Regions from separate parts of the Streptomyces sp. NBC_00057 genome, predicted to be linked through region 3. Evidence: riboswitches for the same ligand, from Rfam matches in the RefSeq annotation. Region 3 holds a riboswitch; each other region holds the start of a gene.
What was found. A riboswitch is a leader RNA that binds a small molecule or an ion and turns the genes downstream of it on or off. The one in region 3 is predicted to bind cyclic di-AMP.

Region 1: linked by a shared signal. The riboswitch ahead of OG953_RS20335 (M23 family metallopeptidase) and the one ahead of OG953_RS17135 (NlpC/P60 family protein) in region 3 are both predicted to bind cyclic di-AMP.
Region 2: linked by a shared signal. The riboswitch ahead of OG953_RS11560 (M23 family metallopeptidase) and the one ahead of OG953_RS17135 (NlpC/P60 family protein) in region 3 are both predicted to bind cyclic di-AMP.
Region 4: linked by a shared signal. The riboswitch ahead of OG953_RS06640 (peptidoglycan DD-metalloendopeptidase family protein) and the one ahead of OG953_RS17135 (NlpC/P60 family protein) in region 3 are both predicted to bind cyclic di-AMP.

Annotation. Positions count from the first base shown of each region.
Region 1 covers NZ_CP108256.1:4,341,047-4,345,502, forward strand. Annotated here, with positions in the region: gene OG953_RS20325 (PrsW family glutamic-type intramembrane protease) at 1-231, shown strand, start outside; gene OG953_RS20330 (aldo/keto reductase) at 711-1,655, opposite strand; gene OG953_RS20335 (M23 family metallopeptidase) at 1,796-2,974, opposite strand; cyclic di-AMP (ydaO/yuaA leader) riboswitch at 2,986-3,138, opposite strand; gene OG953_RS20340 (PP2C family protein-serine/threonine phosphatase) at 3,439-4,456, opposite strand, start outside.
Region 2 covers NZ_CP108256.1:2,457,390-2,461,845, forward strand. Annotated here, with positions in the region: gene OG953_RS11545 (GNAT family N-acetyltransferase) at 1-92, opposite strand, end outside; gene OG953_RS11550 (HPr family phosphocarrier protein) at 265-546, shown strand; partial or broken gene OG953_RS11555 (GntR family transcriptional regulator) at 689-1,412, opposite strand; gene OG953_RS11560 (M23 family metallopeptidase) at 1,628-2,428, opposite strand; cyclic di-AMP (ydaO/yuaA leader) riboswitch at 2,441-2,608, opposite strand; gene OG953_RS11565 (M16 family metallopeptidase) at 2,961-4,343, opposite strand; gene OG953_RS11570 (M16 family metallopeptidase) at 4,370-4,456, opposite strand, start outside.
Region 3 covers NZ_CP108256.1:3,707,603-3,712,058, forward strand. Annotated here, with positions in the region: gene pcrA (DNA helicase PcrA) at 1-1,915, opposite strand, end outside; cyclic di-AMP (ydaO/yuaA leader) riboswitch at 2,173-2,338, shown strand; gene OG953_RS17135 (NlpC/P60 family protein) at 2,337-3,494, shown strand; gene OG953_RS17140 (hypothetical protein) at 3,576-3,929, opposite strand; gene OG953_RS17145 (NlpC/P60 family protein) at 4,287-4,456, shown strand, end outside.
Region 4 covers NZ_CP108256.1:1,373,483-1,377,938, forward strand. Annotated here, with positions in the region: gene OG953_RS06635 (SGNH/GDSL hydrolase family protein) at 61-906, opposite strand; gene OG953_RS06640 (peptidoglycan DD-metalloendopeptidase family protein) at 1,096-2,055, opposite strand; cyclic di-AMP (ydaO/yuaA leader) riboswitch at 2,061-2,219, opposite strand; gene OG953_RS06645 (alpha-galactosidase) at 2,512-4,456, opposite strand, start outside.

The sequences.
Region 1 (4,456 bases), 630 kb from region 3:
TCGCTGCGTCGGCAGGCCCGCCGCGGCGCGGTGGGCCCGGACTTCGCCGAGCGCGAGCTGGAGCTGCTGCACCACCTCTGGCAACGCAGGGACGTGGCCGCTCCCGCCCTGACGTACGCGGCGCAGGCGACGGGCCGCCTGCGCCCCCACCACCCGCCGGCAGCTCCGTACGCCTACCCGCACCCGCCGCAGCACACGCAGTACGGCGGCTACGGCTACAACCGTTCCTGAAGACTGAGCGGGAGTGAGTCCCGACAGCCGCACGCTCCGAACGGTCTTGGGCGCACTGGTCCCCGGCGTACTCAACCCCGGGGCGGCGACACGCATCCCGTGCGTGGTCCGATCTCGGGAGACCAGTTCCCTGCGCGACCTGGCCATGTGGATACGGCCAGAGGCGACGGGGAGGCCCCGAACCATCACTCCGGTGGAGCGGGGGCCCCGCACGCCGGCGCCGCACCCGGCGTCCCAGATCGCACGATCACGTCAACCGGGTCGGCCCAGGGCACCACAAGCCCGCGAGCGGACCATCACACAATCGAGCCAAACCGACGTTATGCGCACTCCCCGGCAAGCAGTTACCAACCCCTGTCCGACCCCGCACCGGCCACCGCCACCGCAGTAGGGCCGTCCGTGGACGACGCCCCGCTCCGCATAGCACGGATGCCCCAGGAGCGCCGCGATCCTGGGGCATCCGTGAACAGCCGCCCTCGTCAGGCGGATGCCTCGGTGAGGTCCGCCAGTTCCTGCTCGGTCAGCGAGAGGTCGGCGACAGCCACCAGCGCGGGCAGCTGCTCGACCGTACGGGCCGAGGCGATCGGCGCGGCGACGGTCGGCCGGGACGCGAGCCACGCAAGCGCGACGGTCGCGATCTCCGCGTCGCGCTCCTGGGCGATTTTGTCGAGTGCCGCCAGGACCTTCTGCCCCCGCTCCGACTCCAGGTACTGACCAGCCTTCTCGGCCCGCGCGCTCTCCACCGAAGCACCCGGACGGTACTTGCCGGTGAGGAAGCCGGAAGCCAGGGCGAAGTACGGGACGGCGGCGAGCCCGGCCCGGGCGGCTGTGTCCTGGAGCTCACCCTCGTACGTGTCGCGGGAGACCAGGTTGTAGTGCGGCTGCAGGGCGACGTAACGGGCCAGCCCCTCGCGCTCCGAGAAGTCCAGGGACGCCCGGAGTCGCTCGGGGCTGATGTTGGAGGCGCCGATCTCCCGGACCTTGCCCTCCTTCACCAGCTGGTCGAGGGCGGCGATGATCTCCTCGACCGGCACGGTCTCGTCATCGAAGTGTGTGTAGTACAGATCGATGTGGTCGGTACCGAGCCGGCGCAGCGACTCCTCGGCTGCGGCCTTGATGTTCGCGGCGGAGAGCCCCTTGTACGAGGGGTGGGCGCCGACCTTGGTCGCGACGACGATGTCGGAACGGTTGGAGCGTGCCGCGAGCCACTTGCCGATGACGGTCTCCGACTCGCCGCCCTCGTTGCCCGGGATCCAGGCGGAGTAGGCGTCGGCGGTGTCGATGAAGTTGCCGCCCGCCGCGGCGTAAGCGTCCAGCACGGCGAACGACTGCGCCTCGTCGGCGGTCCAGCCGAAGACGTTGCCGCCGAGGGCGAGCGGGAAGACCTGGAGGTCGCAAGGACCCAGCTTACGAAGAGAAGTCATATCTCGGTCAACGGACTCCGGCGGGTCCGCTATTCCGGCAGACCGGCAGCCCTGACGTCGGGGGGTGAGCGTCAGGACTGCCGGAGTTCAACGGCCCGTGAACCGGATCGGATCACGAAGGCCGGGAGGGAGCCGGCGGATCAGGGGTTGAGACCCTTGTCGCGCAGCCAGGCCATCGGGTCGATGCCCGTACCGTCGGGGGTGTGGACCTCCAGGTGGAGGTGCGCGCCCGTGACATTGCCGGTCGCGCCGACCCGGCCGATGGTCTCACCGGTGGTGACCTTCTGGCCGACACTGACGCCTATCGAGGACTGGTGGCAGAACCACACCTCCGTACCGTCGTCGAGCTCCAGCACCGTGCGGTAGCCGTACGAACCGGACCAGCCTGCCGACTTGATGGTGCCGCCGTGTACGGCCTTGATCGGGGTGCCGGTCGGCGCCGCGAAGTCGAGGCCGGTGTGGTGGCCGGAGGACCACATCGAGCCGGCCTGGCCGTAGGTCGAGGTGATCGTGTACGAGGAGGTCGGGATGGCGTAGCTGGCGGCGAGCTTGGCGAGCCGCAGGGCCTCGGCCTTCGCCTTGGCTTCCTCCTCCGCCTTCTTCTTCTCGGCGGCGACCTTGGCCTCGGCTGCGCTCTGCTGCTTCTTGGCCTCGGCGGCGGCCTTCTCCGCGGCCGCCTTCTCCTGGGCCGCCTTGGCCTCGGCGTCGGCGGCGTCCTGCTGCTGCTCGGCCTGCTGGAGGATGCGGGCGCGGAGTGCCTCGCCCGCATCCGTCGTGCCCTGCTCGGCCTCGGCAGTGGTGAGGCCGGCGGTGGTGAGCGGGGCGGCAGCGGCGGCCTCGGACTTGTCGGCCTCGGACTCACCGGAGAACAGCGAGCCCACGCCGGGAAGGGACTTGGCGTCGGGGAGGTTGTCCGAGATGGAGTCGGGAAGGGAGATGGAGACCGGCGGCTTGCTCTGCGCGGTGGCCATGCCGCCCGCACTGACTGCCGCGATGACGCCGACCCCGAGCACCGTGGAGCTACGGGCAAGTCCGTTGCGCTGCTTGGCGACGCGGTGCTTGCCGCGTACGGGGCGGACGGACTCCTCGGTGGGATTCCACTCGTCCCAGCTTCTGCCGGGCTCACCGTTGCCGTCGGCGCGGAATTCGCTGCCGAACTCACCGGCGAAGTCGCCGCCCGTCTCGGCGCCGAACGCCGTTCCCGTCCCGGCGGTTCCGTAGTCGGAGCCGAAATCGGATCCGAAGTCAGCGCCGAAGTCGGAACTGAACTCGGGGTTGAACCGAGAGGGGGCCTCGGGGGCAGGCTTGTTGGACGCCACGGGGGCGCACTCCTTTCCTTCCTTCTCGCCTACCGGGTTAGCTGACGGGTTCGGAGCAGGAAGGTCTCCTACGGGCCCCTCTGCCTCTCACGAGACACAGGTGTCCGATTCACCCCATGTAGGTGGTTCCCCGGTTCCCTTGCGGAATTCGGCGCTCGCGCACGGTGCCGCCACTGACGACGGCTGGGACGACCGCGCTGCGTTATCGAACGTTAATAGACACACGGGTCTGATTCCAAGCCGTTCCCACTGATCGTTCAGGTCTTTGGCCTGGACTTTACGGGACACAGCCGGGCGGAATCGGACGAGTTGATCGACCCTCAGTCACTACCCGGTTTCTGACGTTGCGTCAAATGTTATGCGGAGCGACGCCTTTCGGTTACGTACGGTGGCATCCCGCGCCCAGGGCCGCGCCCCCAGGCCGCGCGAAACACCCGACCCGCACGAAGCGTCCGATCCCCCCGTCATGTCTCTTCCAGGCCCACGATCTTCACGATCCTGCGCCGGTCCGGCTGCCCCTCCGCGGGGCGTACGACCGCGAGCAGCGCCATGTCGTCGGTCGTCTCGCCGCCCGTGTGCAACCGCACGTCATCGGTCAGCGCGGACAGCAGCTCCTCGGGCCCCGGAAAGATCCGCCCGCGCAGCCGGGCCGCCGGGTCGTAGAAGACCCCGTCGGCGTTCCGCGCCTCGGAGAGGCCGTCGGTGTAGAGGAGCAGGATCGTCCCCGCCGGCAGATCCCACTCGTCCGCCCGGTCGGGCCACACCCCCAGGTCCATCCCGAGCGGCAGCGCGGGCACCGTGGGCCCCAGCACCCCCACCGCCCCGTCCGGGTGCAGCAGGATCGGCTCGGGGTGACCGCGGTTGACGATCCGCACCCGGGACACCCCGGGCGGGATCTCGGCCAGTACGGCAGTGATGAAGCCCTCGACCGCGTCCAGCCCGCCCCGCGCCCCCTCCCGCGCCAGCGCCCGCTCCAGCCGCTGCGCCACGCCCTCCAGCGAATGCTCCTGCTCGGCCGCCTCCCGGAACGCCCCGATGGCAACCGCCACCGACTCCACGGCGTCGAGCCCCTTCCCCCGCACGTCCCCGACCACCAGCCGCACCCCCTGCGGGGTGTCCGCCACGGCGAACAGGTCGCCGCCGACGAACTCGTCCGCCTGCGCCGCCTCGTACCGCGCCGCCACATGCAGCCCGCCGATCCGGTCGGACGGCTTCGGCAGCACCGCCCGCATGGCGGTCTCCGCGACGACCCGCGCGGAGGCCAGCTGCTCATTGCCGCGCCGTACGACCGTGTTGATCAGGACCGCGAGGGCCGAGACGGTGGCCAGGGTGAGCAACTCGATCAACGGCACGACCAACGGCAAAGAGTTGCTGGACAACCGCAGCACGGTAACGGCCACCATCGCGGCAATGCCGATACAGATGGTGCGGGACAGCGAGAAGAACGGCGCGGCGATCAGCGGCGCCGCCACGAACAGCGGA
Region 2 (4,456 bases), 1.3 Mb from region 3:
ATCCGGGCGGTTCCTCCGTCGCGGAGGACCACGTCCGCTTCCCAGTGATCGGGGTACGCGTGATGCGGACTCTGCTCCGGCGAGGGCTGCATGCGCAAAGACTACGGCTCCGTCAGCGGTCGCGTAGGCCTTGGGGCCGGGGCAGTCTGAGGGGGCCGATCGGCGGTCCAGCACGGGTTGCGGGCGTGCCGCGGGTCGGCCGGAGCATCGCGCACCACATGAGAGACTGGTCTAGACAACCATTGATTCGTGAAGGGCAGAACCATGGCTGAGCGCCGCGTCAACGTCGGTTGGGCCGAGGGCCTGCACGCCCGCCCCGCTTCCATCTTCGTCCGTGCCGCTACGGCTTCCGGCGTCCCTGTGACGATCTCCAAGGCCGACGGCAACCCGGTGAACGCGGCTTCCATGCTCGCGGTGCTCGGTCTCGGCGCGCACGGCGGCGAGGAGATCGTGCTCGCGTCCGAGGCCGACGACTCCGAAGCCGCCCTGGACCGTCTGGCGAAGCTGGTCGCCGAAGGGCTCGATGAGCTTCCAGAGACCGTCTGAACCATTTTCTGCCAGAGAGCCGCGGCACCCTTATTGGGGGCCGCGGCTTTTTTACTTTCCCGACCCGGAACCGCCGGAGCAAATTCGGGCAGCCCAAAGAAGGCCCTCACAGAATCACAACTCTTTGTATACGGCGTAATTGTTAATGCCGAACACCCGTGGCGTTTACGGAATGTTGCGAAGTCCTCACCCGGTCGGCGCGCGAGGCGTCGGCGCGGCGGCCCGGCCGGTCGGCGCGGCGCAGCCGGTGCGCGGCCGCGGCCCGTTCGGCGTGCTGGGTCGCCAGCGCCCTGGCCCGTTCCGCGTCACCCCGCGTCACCCCGCGCCACCGCGTCCACAATGGCCCCGTGCTCGGCCCAGGAGTCCACCGGGCGGGCCGGCTGCTCGACCGTGTACGTCCAGGCGATCTTGTGCCGGAGCTGGGTGAGCAGCGCGATCAGGCCGGGACTGCCGGAGGCCTGCGCCAACGTCTCGTGGAACCAGCCACCCAGTGAACGCAGGTCCTCCCCCTCGCCCCGCCGGGCCCGCTCCCGGCCGAGCCTGACCAGACCGCGCAATACCTTGAGATGCGCCCCGGTGCGGCGCTGCGCGGCGCGCGCGGCACCCAGCGGCTCCAGCAGCATCCGGACCTCCAGGAGGTCGGCGGCCTCCTCCTCGGTGGGCTCGGCGACACAGGCGCCCGCGTGCCGGCGGGTGGCCACGAAGCCCTCGGACTCCAGGGTGCGCAGCGCTTCCCGTACCGGGACACGGGAGACCCCGTAACGGCGCGCCAGCAACTCCTCGGTAAGCCGGCTTCCGCGTTCGAAGAAACCGGAGACGATGTCGTCACGGATCGCCGTGCATACCGAATGCGCCGGAATACGCATGTCTGAACCTCCGCCTTGATTCCCGCGAAACGCGGCCGACCGACGCCTGTTCTGCGACTCTATTGCAATGCAGCCGCATTTCCGATGCCGGGTGGAAATTCATGAATATCTTTTGGCCACAGGACGGTTCGGGGAGCAGGTACTGCGGGCGGGCACGGCGAAGGCCCCGGCGCGCTGCCGGGGCCTTCGAAGGGGTGCTGCGGGTGGAGCGTCGGTCAGACGTTGACGCCGTGGGCGCGCAGGTACGCGACGGGGTCCATGTCGGAGCCGTACGACGGCGTGGTCCGGGCCTCGAAGTGGAGGTGCGGTCCGGTGGAGTTGCCGGTCGAGCCGGAGAGGCCGATCTGCTGGCCCGCGCCGACGCTCTGGCCGACGGAGACGCCGATCGAGGAGAGGTGGCCGTACTGCGTGTACGTGCCGTCCGCCATCCGGAGCACGATGTTGTTGCCGTACGCACCTCCCCAGTCGGCCTCGACGACCGTACCGGCGCCGACGGCGACGACGGAGCTGCCGGACGCGGCATGGAAGTCGATACCCGAGTGGCTGCCGGAGGACCAGAGCGAGCCGCTGGACTTGTAGCCGGTGGTGACGTACGAACCGGCGACCGGGAGCTGGAAGTAACCCAGTCGGGTGCGCTCGGCGGACCGGGCGGCGCGGGCCTTCTCGGCGCGCGCCTCGGCCGCGCGCTTCGCCTCGGCCTCGGCCTTCTTCTTGGCTTCGGCCTTCTTCTTGGCCTCGGCCTTCCGCTGGGCCTCCGCCTTCGCCTTCGCCGCGACATCGGCCTGGCGCTTCTGCGCGTCGGCCTGGGCGTCGATCTGGTCGGCGAGGGTGCCCTCGATGGCGATGACCTGGTTCAGACCGGTCTCACTGACGGAGGAGTCCGCGGCGAGGGCCGGAGAGGCCATGCCGCCGATGACGCCGGTGGTGGCCAGAGCCGCGACGCCGGCGATCTTCGCGCTGCTGCGCGTCAGTCGGCTCGGGGCACGATGCTTCCCGGTGGCACGGGTGAACGCCATGAAGTGGCTGATCCTTTCCTTCCTTCTCGCCTACCGGGTTAGCTGACGGGTTCGGAGCAGGAAGGTCTCCTACGGACGCCCTGGCCTCATCTGGGCTCAGGCATCCGATTCACCCCAGGGACTGCATGGGTCCCCGGCTCCCCAGGCTCGCGCCTGACGGGGACTCGGCGATGGCTGCCCGGTACGTCACGGATGCGGCATACGAGTGACGGACAGCCCGGCCGACGCTAAGCGGGGTCACTGACATTCACCAAACGGACAGGCCATTTTGTAGCGCATCCCACAGGGCAGGCAGGCAACCTCACCGCCAAAACGGACAAAAAGGAAGACTCCGGCGAGATTTCGCTCACAGGGATCTTCGTTCTGTCCCGATATGCGGACGTATGACGGGTCAGTGGACCGGCCGTTGCCTTCGGTGCTCGGTCAAAGGTGGAAGTCGACCATGGACTGTCACACGCAACGGGCCGGGCCGAGGCGGGGGGCACCCGCCTCGGCCCGGCCGGTCGTCCGGTGTCCACGACGGGTACGCCCGTCAGCCGACGACCACCGACACCTCTCCGATGCCCAGGGCCCGGACCGGTTCCTCGATCTGTGACGCGTCACCGACGAGGATCGTGACGAGCCGGTCACCCGGGAAAGCGTTGACAACCGCAGCGGTCGCCTCGACCGTGCCGGTCTCCGCGAGCCGGGCGTACAACTGTGCCTGGTAGTCGTCCGGGAGGTGCTGCTCGACCTGGTCGGCGAGAGTGCCCGCGACCGAGGCCGCCGTCTCGAACTTCAGCGGTGCGACACCCACGAGGTTCTGCACGGCCGTCTCACGCTCTTCATCGGTCAGCCCCTCGGCCGCCAGGGTCCGCAGGACCGTCCACAGGTCCTTCAGCGCCGGTCCCGTGGACTCCGTGTCCACCGATCCGCTGATGGCGAGCATCGCGGCACCGGTCGCCCCCGAGGCGGAATCCGGGGCCGACGACCGCAGCACCTGGGCGAAGGCCCGTACGCCGTAGGTGTAGCCCTTCTCCTCGCGCAGCACACGGTCCAGCCGGGAGGTGAGCGTGCCGCCCAGGCAGTACGTGCCCAGCACCTGGGCCGGCCACACGCTGTCGTGCCGGTCGGCGCCGATCCGGCCGATCAGCAGCTGCGTCTGCACCGCGCCCGGACGGTCGACGATCACCACTCGGCCGGTGTCGTCGGCTGTGATCGGCGGGACAGGACGAGGCTCCGCGGTGTCTCCCGACCAGTCGCCGAGGGTGTCGGCGAGCAGGGCGTCCAGGTCGATGCCGGTGAGGTCGCCGACGACCACGGCGGTCGCCGTGGACGGCCGGACGTGGCCGTCGAAGAAGGCACGCACGGCCGCCGAGTCGATCCGCTCCACAGTCTCCTCGGTGCCCTGGCGCGGGCGCGACATCCGCGCCGCGGCCGGGAAGAGCTCCTTGGAGAGCTGCTTGGCGGCGCGCCGGGCCGGGTTGGCCTGCTCGTGGGGGATCTCGTCGAGCCGGTTGCGTACCAGCCGTTCGATCTCGCTGTCGGCGAAGGCGGGCGCCCGCAGCGCCTCGGCGACCAGCGCGAGCGCCTTGGCCAGCCGGGAGGCCGGGACCTCCAGGGAGACCCGGACGCCGGGGTGGTCGGCGTGCGCGTCGAGGGTGGCGCCGCAGCGCTCCAGCTCAGCGGCGAACTCCTCGGCGGTGTGCTTGTCGGTACCCTCGGACAGCGCTCGCGACATGATCGTGGCCACGCCGTCGAGGCCCTCGGGCTCGGCGTCCAGCGGGGCGTCGAGGAAGATCTCGACCGCCACGACCTGCTGGCCGGGGCGGTGGCAGCGCAGCACCGTGAGGCCGTTGGGCAGCGCGCCTCGCTCCGGCGCGGGGAAGGCCCAGGGGCGGGCGAGGCCGGGGGCCGGCTGCGGGTGGTATTTCATCGAAACTCCAGTCGCGGCAGCGTCGGTCACTTGTCCGCTCCTTCGTACGCGTCGGTGTCGTCGGCGCGGTCGACGCCGGTCTCGGTGTCCGCTGCGTCTGCGGGCTCGGCCGA
Region 3 (4,456 bases):
TCGCGGTGTGCAGCGTCATCAGCGTGATGACGCCGGAGCCGTCCTCGTCCTCGTCGGGGATCTGGTCGGAGTCGGCGACGAGCGCGACCCTCTCCAGGAACTCGGCGAGGGTGCCCGTGCCTTCCTCGCCGGACTCTCCCCGCTCCTGCTCGAATTCGAAGGCGACGGCGGCGAGTTCCTGAAGGTTCTCGATGCGGGTCTCGTCCTGCGGGTCGGTGGACGCCTGGAGCTCCGCGAGATAGCCGGTCCGCTCCAGGACGGCCTCCAGAACCACCGCCGGGCCCGCGCCGGACTCGACGATCGTGCGCAGCTCCTCCATCAGCGTGTTGAACCGCTTGACGGCATTGGCCGACCGGGCCGCCATACCGTACGCCTCGTCGACCCGGCGGAGCGCCTGCGGGAAGGTGATCTTCTCGCGCATCGACAGCGCGTCGATCATCGCCTCGGCGCGGTCGCCGATGCCGCGTTTGGGCACATTGAGGATGCGGCGCAGCGGGACGGTGTCCTCGGGGTTGGCCAGGACCCGGAGGTAGGCCAGCACGTCCCGGACCTCCTTGCGCTCGTAGAAGCGCACGCCGCCGACGACCTTGTAGGGCAGGCCGACGCGGATGAAGATCTCTTCGAAGACCCGGGACTGCGCGTTCGTACGGTAGAAGACCGCGACGTCGCCGGCCTTGGCGTCGCCCGCGTCGGTCAGCCGGTCGACCTCGTCGGCGACGAACTGCGCCTCGTCGTGCTCGGTGTCGGCGACATAGCCGGTGATGCGGGCGCCGGTGCCGGCGTTCGTCCAGAGGTTCTTGGGGCGGCGGCTCTCGTTGCGTTCGATGACCGCGTTGGCGGCGGACAGGATCGTCTGCGTGGAGCGGTAGTTCTGCTCCAGCAGGATCGTGGTCGCGTCCGGGTAGTCCTCCTCGAACTGGAGGATGTTGCGGATGGTCGCGCCGCGGAAGGCGTAGATCGACTGGTCCGCGTCACCGACGACGCACAGCTCGGCGGGGGCGTCGCCCTCGCCGGCCGGGCCGACCAGTTCGCGCACGAGGGTGTACTGGGCGTGGTTGGTGTCCTGGTACTCGTCGACCAGGACGTGCCGGAAGCGGCGGCGGTAGTGCTCGGCGACGTCGGGGAAGGCCTGGAGCAGATGGACCGTCGTCATGATGATGTCGTCGAAGTCCAGCGCGTTGGCCTCGCGCAGCCGGGACTGGTACATCGCGTAGGCCTGGGCGAGGGTCTTCTCGAAGCCGTCCGCGGCCTGGCCGGCGAAGGTCTCCTCGTCGATCAGCTCGTTCTTCAGGTTGGAGACCTTGGCCGTGAACGCCTTCGGCGGGAAGCGCTTCGGGTCGAGGTCGAGATCGCGGCAGACCAGGGCCATCAGGCGCTTGGAGTCGGCGGCGTCGTAGATCGAGAACGACGAGGTGAAGCCGAGCTTCTTCGACTCGCGGCGCAGGATGCGTACGCACGCGCTGTGGAAGGTCATGACCCACATGGCGTTGGCGCGCGGTCCGACGAGTTGCTCGACGCGCTCCTTCATCTCGCCCGCGGCCTTGTTGGTGAAGGTGATCGCCAGGATCTGGCCGGGGTGCACCCCGCGCTCGGCGAGGAGGTGGGCGATCCGGTGGGTCAGCACCCGGGTCTTTCCGGAGCCCGCCCCGGCGACGATGAGCAGCGGGGAGCCCGCGTGGACCACGGCGGCGCGCTGCTCGGTGTTCAGCCCGTCGAGGAGCGCCGCGGAGTCGATGACGGGGCGGGGCGCGCCGTCGCGGTAGTACGCATCCCTGGGCGGCGGGTGCCCGTCGAATACGCCCGCGAAGAGGTCCTCCGGCACCGCTTCGGGTGCGGAGTCCTCGGGGGGCGGCGGGGGCTCTTCCTCCGAGTGCTGGAGGCCGGCCAGGAAGCTGTCGTCAAAGAGGCTGCTCATCGCTTGTCGAGTCTAGGCCGCCGCAACGACACACGACGGCCGCATGGCGAACCACACCCGACGGTCGGGCACACAAAGGCAGCGGCCACCCACTCCGTGTAAGGGAATTCGGGCCCTCGTCGGCCCTGGCCGCCCCACTTCATCGAGGTCACGAAAACGTATCGGGCATATCGAACATCGACCTTCACAGCAGCACCACGGGTTGGCTAGCGTGCTCGACCGGGCGGCCCGTACCCCCTGAGGCGAACCACGCCGAGCGGGCGCCCGCGCCGAATCCGGCCTGCCCTCGCGGGAGTTCGGAACCGGGGACCCACACGCAGCACCGGGGTGAATCGGTCCTTATCCCCCACTCGGACCGTAGGGCAGCCTTCCGTTCCGCCCGAACCCGACAGCTAACCCGGTAGGCGGTCCACGGAAGGAGATGCCGGCCTTGGCGTCGCATCGCAAACCGCGCACCCGGGTGCGCACCACCACACCGGCCGTAGGGCTCACCACGGCGGCACTGGCGTCCGTGACGCTGCTCTCCACACAGAGCGCCACGGCCGCCCCCGCCCCGAAGCCCAGCATCGAGGACGTACAGAAGAAGGTCGACGACCTCTACCGGCAGGCGGGCACCGCGACCCAGCAGTACAACCGGGCGAAGGAAGCCTCCGCCACCCAGCGCGCCAAGGTCAACGCCCTGCTGGAGGACGTGGCCAAGCGCACCGACAAGCTCAACGACGCCCGCAGGACGCTCGGCGCCTACGCGGCCGCGCAGTACCGCACCGGCTCCATCGCGCCGAGCACCACCTTCTTCCTGGCCGACGACCCGCAGTCGTACTTCGACCAGAACCAGCTGATGAACCGGATGACCGGTCAGCAGCAGAAGGCAGTCACGGACTTCCGTACGCAGCAGGCCAAGGCGTCGAAGAAGCGTGCCGAAGCGGTGCAGAGCCTGGAGACGCTGACCTCGACACAGACCACGCTGCGCACCAGCAAGCAGAACGTCCAGAAGAAGCTGGGCGAGGCGCGCGCGATGCTGTCGAAGCTGACCGCCGAGGAGAAGGCGCGGCTCGCGGCACTGGAGCGCAAGAAGGAGGCGGAGGCCAAGCGCAAGGCGGAGGAACTGGCGCGGCAGCAGGCCGCCGCCGAGGCGGAGGCGGACCGCAAGGCCGCGGAAGCCGCGAAGAAAGCGGAATCCGGCAGCGGTACGGGCACGGGCACCGGAACCGGCTCGGACAGCGGCGCCACCACCAAGGCGGAGAAGGCTCTCGCCTTCGCCGCGGCCCAGATCGGCAAGCCGTACGTATGGGGCGCGACGGGCCCGTCCTCGTACGACTGCTCCGGGCTCACCCAGGCCGCCTGGAAGGCCGCGGGTGTCGACCTCCCGCGCACCACCTGGGACCAGGTGGAGACGGGCACCCGGATCGCGACGGCCGATCTGCAGCCGGGCGACCTCGTCTTCTTCTACGACGACATCAGCCACGTCGGCATCTACAAGGGCGACGGAATGATGATCCACGCGCCGAAGCCGGGGGCGAATGTGCGCGAGGAGTCGATCTACTACATGCCGATCTACGGCAGCGTGCGGCCGTCGTAGCGGCTCACGCCCTTGCGCCTTCAGCTGCCGGACGGGCTCGAATTCCACGCCCGTCCGGCAGCGTGGGCGGCGCGGGCCGGCTCAGGTCCAGAGCGTGGCGATGAAGATGTTGGCGAGCGTCAGCCCACCCACCGCCGCGAAGGCGCCCTTGTCGACCTTCTCCTCGTCCCGCTTGACGTAGACGAGCGCGAGGATCACGACCAGGAGCAGCAGCTTGACCCCGATCTTGATGTTGTTCACGTGGTGGCCGTCGGCCTCATTGAGCCCGACCAGCGCGACACCGGTGACCAGCATCGTCAGTGCGCCGTGCAGCATCGCCGGGACGAACCGGGCCGCGCCCGCGCCCATCGCCTTCATCTGGGTCAGGAAACCGCCCAGCAGGGAGGCGATGCCGATGATGTGCAGGGCGACGAAGACATGTATGAGTACGTCCATGGGTCCGCAGCCTAGCCCCGGCCATATCACCACTCCACAGGCGGGTACGGCTTCCTACCGATTCACTCACGTCTGCACCAATTGCCTGACTTTGATGTAATTTTCCGATCACTTGGCGACAGCGCCGCGCCAAATTCGGGCAATAGGCGTCATTACGACTCTTCCCCCTGCCCCGGGTTTAGCGTCCCTACCCAGGTGACCCGCTTCACCGCCGCTCCGCACCCGGACGGCGAACCGGTCACCCCGCCGAGAGATCCGGCGGCGGGCCGCTCCCCCTGTTGGTGACCCGCCGCCGGACCTCGGACGGGCCCGCCGGTAGTCCCCGACGGGCAGTCGCCAGGAAGGACGCACGCCCCCGTGGCAGCGCACCGGAAACCCAAGCAGCGCCCGTACACCGGCTCTGCTGCCCTCACCGCAGCCACCCTCGCCATCGCCGGGGCCGCCACCGCTGCCGCTCTGCCAGGTTCCGCACACGCCGATCCCCAGCTCACCCCCGCCCAGGTCAGGGCGGAGGTGGACCGGCTGTA
Region 4 (4,456 bases), 2.3 Mb from region 3:
CACAAGACTGACCCCACTCCACCCGGAGCGAGGCCAGAACCCAACATTTTCAGCAATCTTCTAGAGCGGCAGGAGGTCCGGCCGCTTCGCCTCGACATGGTCGCCGGAGGACTCGCCGCGCAGCCGCCGGCCGATCCACGGGACCAGGTACTCGCGGGCCCAGTGGATGTCGTCGCGCCGTACTTCGAGCGTGCCGCGCTGTGCCTGCGGGGGCCATTCCTGGTCGGGGTCGACCGGCACATCGATGCCGAGGACCTGGGCGGCGCGCAGCGCGACCCTGGTGTGTCCCTCGGGCGACAGATGGAGCCGGTCGTCGTCCCAGGCGCGCCTGTCCTGGACGGACCGCAGCGACCACAGGTCGAGGACCGGGCAGTCGTAGCGGTCGGCGATGGACCGCACATGGGCGGTGTAGGTGGCGATCTTGCCGCGCAGATGGCGCAGCACGGGAACGCCTCGGGTGTCGAAGCCGGTGGTGACCAGGACGGTTCCGACCGATTCGGCCAGCTCGGCGACCGCGCGCTCGAAGCGCTCGGCCACGTCGTCGGGGTCGGTGCCGGGCCTGATGATGTCGTTGCCGCCCGCGCAGAAGCTCACCAGGTCGGGTGCGAGCTCCTTGGCGCGCGGCACCTGCTCCTCGACGATCTGGTCGAGGAGGCGTCCGCGTACGGCGAGATTGGCGTACCTGAAATTCCCGTGAGCGGAGCCTTCGGTGCCCGTCCCCGCATCGGGGTCCGGGAGCTGGTCCGCGAGAAGTACCGCGAAACGGTCCGCCCAGCCGACGAAGGTTCCGTCCGGGCCGGGGTCGCCGACTCCCTCGGTGAAGCTGTCGCCAATCGCTGCGTACGACCCGATGACGCCATGTCGGTTGATGACGCCACGTTGATTTTTTCTCGAATCGTCTGCCACAAACGCTCATCCTGCACCGCTGAATGTGACCTACGCGACCGTAATAAGGGGTTGACGGGTGGCGAGATAGACCACCAGGTCAGGTTTTGGTAAAGGGGGAATAAGCAGAAGGGGCGGTGCGCCGTCGCGCACTGCCCCTTCTGTGTTGCTCAGGTCATGCCTTGTCGCTCAACTGCCCGGCCGTTCGGCTCAGACGTAGATGCCGTGCGAAGCCAGGTAGGCGATCGGGTCGATGTCCGAGCCGTACGCCGGGCCCGTGCGAACCTCGAAGTGCAGGTGCGGGCCGGTGGCGTTGCCGGTGGCGCCGGAGAGGCCGATCTGCTGACCGGTGCTCACGGTCTGGCCCGCGGAGACGGAGATCGAGGACAGGTGGCCGTACTGCGAGTAGTGGCCGTCGGCGTGCTTGATGACGACCTGGTTGCCGTACGCGCCGCCCCAGCCGGCGGTGACGACGGTGCCGGAGGTGATGGTCTTCACGCCGGTGCCGGTGAAGACGGGGAAGTCGATGCCGGTGTGGCTGCCGCTGGACCAGTTGGAGCCGGAGGCGCGGTATCCGGTGGTGTGGTTGCCGGGGACCGGGTGGGTGTAGCCGGAGCTGTTGCTCCGGCCTGCCGGGGCGGAGGTCTTGGACTCCGTGACCGTCGAGGCCTTGACCGGGGCGGACTTGGCCGGGGCGGACTTCTCCACGACCGACGAGGGCACCGAGGGGGCCTTCGACGGGAGGGCCGCGCCCGCGCCGGCGCCGGTGGACGCGGCGTGGCCCGGCTCCTTGCCGCCGAGCGTCAGCTTCATGCCCGGGAAGATCAGGCCGGGGTCTTCACCGACGACCTTGCGGTTGTCCTGGTACAGCTTCTGCCAGCCGCCCTTGACGTTGTGCTCGGTGGCGATCTTCGACAGGTAGTCGCCGGAGACGACGGAGTACGTCGTGGTGGCGGCCTGCTTCTGCGCGACCGGCTTGGCCGGGGCGGCGTGCGTGGCGGCGGCGGAGGCCGACTGCGGCGCGGCGGCCGGGGCCGACTGCGGCGCGGCGTGGGCACCGGTGGCGCCGAGCAGCGGCAGTGCGATGACGGCACCACCGGCGCCTGCGGCGGCGATGCCACGGGCGATGGTGCTGGACTTCGTACGACGGTGCTTACCCGATATGGACATGACGTGCTTCCTCTCCGGCGCCTGCGAGGTGAGCTGTCGGGTTCGGGCTGGAGATGCCCGGCCGCGCCGAGCGCGACTTCACCCCTAGCCGGCCGGATTTCTCCGATCGGCGGCCTACCTGGTTCCCCCGCTCCTGCCACACGATGAGTGGGTGCGAATTCCGGGCGGCGGCAGGATTAGGCGGTCCGTCCGGATTGACGGTGACCGTAAGCGAGTCGGGACGGCGATAACAAGCCACTGATTCCGCACCGGAATCCGCGCTCGGAAATCGGCGCGGAATTCCGGTCACACTCCGTGGATTAAGGATCTTGGCTTTCCGCGCCGCGCACGGAATACCCGACCGCCTCGCCAGCACACACCGTCACGGATATGACTCCGCTCACGAGGGAGCCACCATCTCCCGCGCAAGCGGGGTGTATTGAGCTAAATGCACAGATTACGGACATGTCATGCCCATCATTCGCGTCGCAGCCTCAGCACCCGCGCATCGAGATCCCCCCGAAGCCCGGTGTGCAGCCCCTGATGCAGCAGTACCGAACCGTGGTGCACGGCCCCCGTGTCCAGGCAGGTGTACGTCGCCGCGGGGTCGATCCCGCGCAACCGCAGGGCCGGGGGCCGCTCCCCGTACCTCTGCGCCTCGAGCCACATCAGGACCACGGTCTCGTCCCCGTGGACGTACTGGACCGCACTGAGTCCGCCGCGCGGGGCGCGCAGCCGGTACAGCGCGCCGTGCTGCACCACCGGCCGGATCTCCTTGTAGAGATCCACCCAGGTCCGCGCCTCGGCCAGCTCCTCCTCGCTCCACTCGGTGAGGTCCCCACCGACCCCGAGCACACCGGCCATCGCGCTCACGAAACGGAACCGCAGTGAGCTGACCCTGTCGTTGAGCTGGACATTCGGGCTGTCGGTGACCCAGGCGGCCATCACCCGGGCCGGATGGATCTGGCCGAAGCCCTCCTGGATGGTGAGGCGGTCGAGCGGGTCGGTGTTGTCGGAGGTCCACACCTGGTCCGTACGGGACAGAATCCCCAGGTCGATCCTGCCGCCGCCGCCCGAGCAGGACTCGAAGGCGACGGAGGGGTGCGCGGCCCGGAGCCGGTCGATCAGCGCGTACAGGGCGTCCACGTGCTCGATCCAGAGCTTCTGCTGATACTCCTCACCCGGCCAGCCCGCGTCGGTGAAGCTGCGGTTGAAGTCCCATTTCACATAGTCGACGGGCGTACTGGAGAGCAGTGTGTCCAGTTGCTCCCACAGATAGTTCTGCACATCGGTGCGGGCCAGATTGAGCACCAGTTGATTGCGGAACTCGGTCCGCGCCCGCCCGGGGAAATGCTGCACCCAGTCGGGGTGCGCGCGATAGAGATCGCTGTCGGCATTGACCATTTCCGGCTCGACCCAGATACCGAACTGCATGCCGAGTCCGTGCACTTCGTCGGCGAGCGGCTTCAGTCCGCCGGGAAAGCGGTCCGGATTCGGCGTCCAGTCGCCGAGCCCGGCCCGGTCGCTGGTGCGCTGCCCGAACCACGCGTCGTCCACGACGAACAGCTCGGCGCCCATCGCGGCGGCGCGCTCGGCGAGGGCGCGCTGCTGCTCCTGCGAGATGTCGAAGCCGGTCGCCTCCCAGGAGTTGTAGAGCACCGGCCGCAGGCTCTGTGCGTCCGGGATCACATGGGCCAGCTGCCAGGCGTGCCAGGCCCGGCTCGCCCCGCCGAACCCCTCCGCACTCCACAGACCGGCGAAGACGGGGGTGCTGTACGACTCCCCCGGCGCGAGCAGCAGCAGCCCCGAGTCGTCGTAGCCGGCGCCGCCGGTGATCTGTACGAGCCCATCGGGGAGTTGCTGTACGGAAATCCGCCACGACCCGGACCAGCCGAGCGCACAGCCGTACACCTCGCCGCTCTCCTCGGTCGCCGCACCGTCGGCGTCGAGTGCGACCCACGGCAGGTACTGGTGCCCGGTGTGGCCGCGCCTGCTGGAGATGACGCTCTCGCCGTACGTCAGCTCCGCCCGTGCAAGCTGCGACTCCGCCGCCCAGCGTCCGTGCAGCCGGCTCAGCCGCCAGCCGTCGCGGGCGGGCAGCGCCCAGGCTGCCGCGTCGGCGCGCAGCAGTTCCAGCGGCGGACCGTCCGGCCCGGCGTGGGCGACGGTGGCCCAGCGCTCGATCACATCGGAGTCGTCCCGCATCCGGTAGTGCAGGGTGAGGACGAGCCGGTGCACGGAGTCGGCGAATCCGATACGGAGTTCGTCTCCGTCGACCGTGGCGTCGGCAAAGGCCCACTCGGTGCCGCGGACCTCAGGGGTGCGTACCGAGAGGGCCGGGCGGACGAACCGGGGGCCGCCCTCCACGGGGTACTCCTCGCGGCCGTCGAGCTGGGACTCGAAGCCCCTGAAGGGTGGCTCC